DNA from 2 places in the Pantoea sp. X-Soil-YNGN-785 genome. Region 1 is predicted to be linked to the other one. Evidence: predicted binding sites of a transcription regulator. Region 1 holds the regulator's gene; the other holds the start of a gene.
What was found. The regulator Fur, encoded in region 1, represses iron uptake genes when iron is present. The targets are predictions, from matches to a motif close to ATAATAATGAGAACNACTATCAA.
Positions count from the first base shown of each region.

Region 2: a site for Fur is predicted at 2,002-2,024, ahead of exbB (tol-pal system-associated acyl-CoA thioesterase). Genes of this name have one in related genera too.

Region 1 is NZ_AP035942.1:1,135,001-1,138,422, forward strand. It holds gene glnS (glutamine--tRNA ligase) at 1-1,123, shown strand, start outside; gene AC6I8E_RS05210 (hypothetical protein) at 1,360-1,755, shown strand; gene fur (ferric iron uptake transcriptional regulator) at 1,821-2,264, opposite strand; gene fldA (flavodoxin FldA) at 2,611-3,141, opposite strand; gene ybfE (LexA regulated protein) at 3,274-3,422, opposite strand, start outside.
Region 2 is NZ_AP035942.1:3,365,714-3,369,135, reverse strand. It holds gene AC6I8E_RS15615 (TRAP transporter large permease) at 1-217, opposite strand, end outside; gene AC6I8E_RS15610 (TRAP transporter small permease) at 232-738, opposite strand; gene AC6I8E_RS15605 (TRAP transporter substrate-binding protein) at 788-1,759, opposite strand; gene exbB (tol-pal system-associated acyl-CoA thioesterase) at 2,109-2,831, shown strand; gene exbD (TonB system transport protein ExbD) at 2,838-3,260, shown strand.

The DNA of each region.
Region 1 (3,422 bases):
TTTCATCGTGATGCGCGATCCGGTGCTTTACCGCATCAAGTTCGCGGAACACCACCAGACCGGCAACAAGTGGTGCATCTACCCGATGTATGACTTTACCCACTGCATCTCCGATGCGCTGGAAGGCATTACGCACTCGCTGTGTACGCTGGAGTTCCAGGACAACCGCCGACTCTATGACTGGGTGCTGGATAACATCACCATTCCGGTTCATCCGCGTCAGTATGAGTTTTCGCGCCTGAATCTGGAGTATGCGGTGATGTCGAAACGCAAACTCACTCAGCTGGTGACTGAGAAGCACGTAGAAGGCTGGGACGATCCGCGCATGCTGACCGTTTCAGGTCTGCGTCGTCGTGGATATACCGCCGCCTCTATCCGCGAATTCTGCCGTCGTATTGGCGTGACCAAGCAGGATAACATCGTGGAGATGGCCTCGCTGGAATCCTGTATTCGCGACGACCTGAACGAGAACGCGCCACGTGCTATGGCCGTGCTGGACCCGCTGAAAGTAGTCATTGAAAATCTGCCAGCAGGCCATAACGAAATCATCACTATGCCAAATCATCCGGGTAAACCGGAGATGGGCACGCGTGAAGTGCCGTTCAGCCGTGAGATCTGGATCGACCGTGCCGATTTCCGCGAAGAGGCGAACAAGCAATATAAGCGTCTGGTGCTGGGCAAAGAAGTCCGCCTGCGTAATGCCTATGTGATTCGTGCTGAGCGCGTCGCTAAAGATGAAGCGGGCAACATCACCTGCATCTACTGTACCAGCGACACAGATACGCTGAGCAAAGATCCTGCCGATGGCCGTAAGGTCAAAGGGGTGATTCACTGGGTGTCTGCGGATCACGCGCAGCCAGCAGAGTTCCGTCTGTATGATCGTCTGTTCAGTGTGCCAAATCCGGGCGCGGCAGAGGACTTCCTGGCGGTAATCAATCCTGAGTCACTGGCGATCAAACAGGGCTTTGTGGAACCGGGCCTGCGCGATGCAGAACCGACCACTCCATTCCAGTTTGAACGTGAAGGTTATTTCTGTGCCGACAGCGTTTACTCTAAACCGTCGCAGCTGGTGTTTAACCGCACCGTCGGTCTTCGTGATACCTGGGCGAAAACCGGCGAATAAATTTTTTTGAGGCTAACCTCATAAAATGACAAAAGGGCGATTTATCGCCCTTTTTTGTTGCCCCGATTTTAATCATTGCCGACGATTATTCTGACCTAACCGCAACCGATTAAATGCCGCATTGTGAGAGAAATCTGAGTTTAAAAAAATTAATCAATTTCCGGATGTGAATTATCCGCTTTCAGGTAGGCTATGCGCTCTCAGAGGTTGCAAAGCGGGTTACAGAAGGAAAAAAAATGACAGTTCTCGCCCAGGAAGCCAGAAACAGTGTGGTCGTTTTACATCAGCTCATTGAACGTATTTTTAACCAGCCTGCCGGATCTGATGACAGTTTTGAGCTGCTGATGTCCTATTTCCATCCTGAATTCCGCATGGTCACCCCAAAGGGCAGAGAGTGCAATCTGAACGAGGTCGAGGAACTCTTCAGGCAGTTGCAGGGACAGCGCGAAGGGATGCGTATTGCCACCTGCGAGCACGTCATCCTTTCTCATCATGAGAAAGAGATCACCGTGCAGTATCGCGAAATGCAGATGATGAATGGCAATAATCAGAGCCGTATTTCGCTTGCGATACTGGACTGCAGCAGCTCCATTCCACGCTGGCGCTATCTGCAGGAGACGCTGGTCGCCTGATATCACAGCCCAGGACAGACGAAAAAAAACCGGTGAATTCACCGGTTTTTTTATTTCAGTTCGCGTTACTGGTCGTGCAGGGTTTCATCTTCCCGGCAATCGCCCAGCGTACAGTGTCCATAGAGATAGAGGCTGTGGTTGGTCAGCTTGATGCCATGACGGGTGGCGATTTCGCGCTGACGTGTTTCGATCGACTCATCGCTGAACTCAATAACTTTGCCGCAATCCAGGCAGATCAGATGATCGTGGTGATGCTGCTGCGTCAGTTCAAAGACAGATTTGCCGCCTTCAAAGTTATGACGGGTCACGATACCAGCGTCATCAAACTGGTTCAGAACACGGTAAACGGTAGCCAGGCCAATCTCTTCGCCGATGTCGATCAGGCGTTTGTACAAATCTTCCGCACTGACGTGATGGCACTCAGGTTCCTGAAGCACTTCCAGAATTTTCAGTCTGGGCAGCGTCACTTTCAGGCCAGCCTTCTTTAATGCGGTGTTGTTGTCAGTCATGCGGATTTTGTCCTGTCACTATATTCACTTTTGTGGCTTGTCGCCTTGAATGTCGATCTGCGCTCATTCTCATTTGCGTCTCATTATAGAACTGAAGCGATGAAATGAAAACCAGAGGGCGTGCCTGAATCATCACGGGCTGTGGGGGATAGGTCACCGGGCCGGGGAGGATTCTGGCAGATGTCTGTTGGTACATCGCTTAGTCTTGCCGCCTGAGAAATAAGCGGAAGATCGATGCGGGTATTCTACAGATTAAACGGAGAAAGTTAAAAAAATGTGGCTATTATTTCTATAGGAATTTCCATTGCCTCAATGTGAGCTGGCGCTCACATTGAGTCGGGCAGGATCAGGCTTCGAGAATATCTTTCAGCTGCAGTTCATCAGAAATCTGCTTAACCCACTGCTCTACGCGCTGGTTAGTCAGTTCAGGCTGGCGATCTTCATCAATGGCCAGACCCAGGAAGTGGGTATCATCGGCCAGACCTTTTGAGGCTTCGAAGTGGTAACCTTCGGTTGGCCAGTGTCCGACAATTACTGCACCATGTGGCTCAATGATGTCACGGATCGTGCCCATCGCATCACAGAAGTACTCCGCGTAATCTTCCTGATCGCCGCAGCCAAACAGCGCAACCAGCTTACCGTTGAAATCGATCTCTTCCAGCGTCGGGAAAAAGTCATCCCAGTCGCACTGCGCTTCACCGTAGTACCAGGTCGGAATGCCCAGCAGCAGGATATCAAACGCTTCCAGATCTTCTTTTGTGCTTTTCGCGATGTCATGCACTTCTGCAACGTCTGTACCCAGCTGTTTCTGGATCATTTTTGCAATGTTTTCGGTATTGCCGGTATCGCTGCCAAAGAAGATGCCTACGAGTGCCATGAGTAAAATAACCTCTTAAATCCTGATAATGAGATGTGTGCCGCAGCACATTTCAGCGAATAATAGCAGACGAGAGAAAACCGGTGAACGGTTAAAGCCCCGACATTTGCTCCTGCGTGCGATTTGCCCGCATTAATCCAGTTTGAGCTGTGCCAGCAGCATCTGTTCAATCAGCTCGCTGCGGCTGAGATTGCGCTGTTCTGCCAGCGTGTTGAGCGCATCGACGGCTTCACTGTTCATTTTCAGTTCGACACGACGAAGTCCGCGTCCTTTGTCACGTT
Region 2 (3,422 bases), 1.7 Mb from region 1:
TGCCGCCCTCTGCCATAATCGCGCCAGCGAGGATAAAGAACGGAATGGTCAGCAGCGAAAATTTGTTAATTCCGTTGGTCACCTGAATCACCACCGCTTCCAGCGGCAGATCGATCCACCAGGCTCCAATAAAGGCGCTCAGTCCCACCGCAAAAGCGACCGGAAAACCCACCATCAGCAACACCAGCAAACTGCCTATCAAGATCAATGCATCCATTTTTCTGCTCCGCGTTAGTGGGTGCCGCCCAGCGTGACAATCGGCCGCTGGCTCTGATCGCCGCTCAGCAGACGCTCAATAACAAACAGCAGGGTGAAAATTGCACCAATCGGGATCGGCAGATACATCTCGCCGTAAGTCACTGCCGGGAGTGAGGCGAGGGTCTGCACCCACATCGCTTCGCACAGGCTGTAACTGGCCTGGAAGATCACCAGACAGGTGACGATCATCAGCAGATCGCTGACGCGCAGCATCAGGCGCTGCCGGGCAGGCGACAGGCGGTCAGTGACCATCGACACGCAGATATGGGTTCCGGCGCGCAGACCCACCGGTGCGCCAATAAAGGTAAAAATAATCATGCAGATAATGGCAACCGGCTCCGGCCAGGAGAGCGCGCCGTTCATCACGTAACGGGCGAAGATCCCCATCGGGATTACCGTCACCATGATCAACAGCGCCACGGCGGCCACCAGCATGCAGAGCAGATAAAGCCCATCCATCAGACGTGCATAAGCAGACATAATTGATACCTGATTAAATACGCCACACGGCAGCGCGGCGCGGGAAGGGTTATTTCACCTCAGCGATCCGGGTCATCAGATCCTGATATTTGCCGCCAAACTGATCGCGTACTGGCTGAGTCGCTTTGACGAAATAGTCGCGGTCGGTCTGCTGGAAGGTGACGCCGCCCGCCTTCATTTTGGCGATCGACGCTTCGGTATAGGTCGCCCAGAGCTGGCGCTCCTCATCCTGTGCCTCTTTGCCAAGCTTTTTCAGCAGCGCCTGATCCTCAGGCTTCAGGCGATCCCAGGCGCGTTTTGAAAACAGGATCATCTCTGGCTGGATAAAGTGGCCGCTGAGGGTGTAATACTTCGCGACCGGCATATAGTTATGGGCGACAAAGGTTGGTGGGTTGTTTTCGGTGCCATCAACCACGCCGGTCTGCATCGCACTGAACACTTCACTGACGCCCATCGCCACCGGATTGGCGCCCATCGCTTTCAGGGTTGCCAGCGAGATGGCGCTGTTCTGCACCCGGATTTTCATGCCCCTGAGATCGTCCGGCTTCACCAGTGGCTTCTTGGTGATCATGTTGCGCTCACCGGCATCGGTCCAGCCCAGGAACACCATGCGGGCGTTGGGATCGTTATCGAATTTGTCGGCAATCTCGCGGCCTATATCGCCATCCAGCACGTTGTGCATGTGGTCAACGTCGCGGAAAATGTAGGGCAGGGTCAGCACGCTGGTTTCCGGGGCAATCGAGGTGACCGGGGCCAGCGAGACGCGGATCATATCGATAGCCCCCAGCTGCACCTGTTGCAGCGTCTGATCTTCATCACCCAGCACGCCACCGGCGTAGAGCTTCATCTCCAGCCGTCCATCGGTGGCCTGTTTCAGTTTGTCGCCCATGTGTTGCAGAGCGACCACGGTGGGATAACCGGCAGGCTGCACTTCAGCCACTTTAATCACCTGTGCCGTGGCGGTGGCACTCGCTATCATCGCTGCCAGGGCACTGGCCACGCATGTTTTCATCATTCTCATTATATTGTCTCCCGCAGAGGTAAGACGGCCTGCGGTCAGGGCTAACCGCAGAGGGCCGTAAGGAGCCAGCATAGTGAAAACGTGTCTGAGTAAAATGCAGCAATGCTGATTGAATGAATTCCATCACATTTTGAAACGTTGTTTTAATAAATTTTCATGCGGCTTCACATTTTAGAAACATCCTCATAAACCGTGCCTGAACCTGCTCAACATCAGGTCAATAGGGCGGATCAGCTTTGTAAATAGTAATGAGAACGACTATCAATTCGCCGCCATTTTGCTATTATTTGCGCTTGTTTCGCATCCCTGAATCAGAAGTTGGAGAAGCAGCGTGGTAGCCAGTGATTTGATGCAAACGGACCTCTCCGTTTGGGGCATGTATCAACATGCCGATATCGTGGTAAAGGTGGTCATGATTGGCCTGTTATTGGCCTCAGTGGTGACCTGGGCGATCTTCTTCGGCAAATATGCCGAACTCAGCGCGGCTAAGCGTCGCCTGAAGCGTGAGCAACTGGCACTGGGCGAAGCCCGCAATCTGAATGACGCCGCCCGCATTGCCAAAGCCTTTACCGGGCACAGCCACTCTGTGGTGCTGTTGAACGATGCGCAGAATGAACTTGAACTGTCGGCTGGCGTGGAAGATACCAACGGCATTAAAGATCGCACCAGTTTCCGCCTCGAGCGCCGTGTAGCCGCCTTCAGCCGCCATGCGGGTCGTGGCAACGGTTTCCTGGCGACCATCGGGTCTGTCGCTCCGTTTATCGGCCTGTTCGGCACCGTCTGGGGCATCATGAACAGCTTTATCGGCATCGCGAAAACCCAGACCACCAACCTTGCGGTGGTGGCACCGGGTATTGCCGAAGCGCTGCTGGCGACCGCGATTGGTCTGGTTGCTGCGATCCCGGCCGTCGTCATCTATAACGTTTTTGCCCGCATGATTGCCAACTACAAAGCCTCGCTGGGTGATGTCGCCGCGCAGGTGATGCTGCTGCAGAGTCGTGATATCGATCTGGGCACCGTCGCCACAGAGGTTCCGCGTCCTGCGACCGCCCAGAAACTGCGCTTAGGGTAAGTTGTTATGGCCATGCGATTAAACGACGATCTGGAAACCGATGGTGAAATGCATGAGATCAACGTGACGCCGTTTATCGACGTCATGCTGGTGCTGCTGATCATCTTTATGGTGGCCGCGCCACTGGCTACGGTCGATGTGCGCGTTAATCTGCCTGCTTCCACCAGCGCGCCGCAACCGCGTCCGGAAAAGCCGGTCTATCTGTCGATTAAAGCAGATAAACAGCTTTACGTGGGTAACGATCAGGTCACCCCGGACTCGCTGGTTAACGTGCTGACCAGCCAGACGCAGGGCAACAAAGAGACCACCATTTTCTTCCAGGCTGACAAGTCGGTAGATTATGAAACGCTGATGAGCGTCATGGATAAGCTGCGCACGGCGGGCTACCTGAAAATCGGTCTGATGGGCATGGAAACCGTGAAGAAATAGCGGGTTATCCGGCAACATGAAAAGGCGACTGTTAAGGTCGCCTTTTTTTATGGCGACTCTTCAGCCAGATAAAATCAGGCAGATCAGCCGCCTGGCGGATCACTTATGCTGGCTGATCTGAATTGTTAATTGGTTGTTACTTATGTACACAGGATTGTAAAG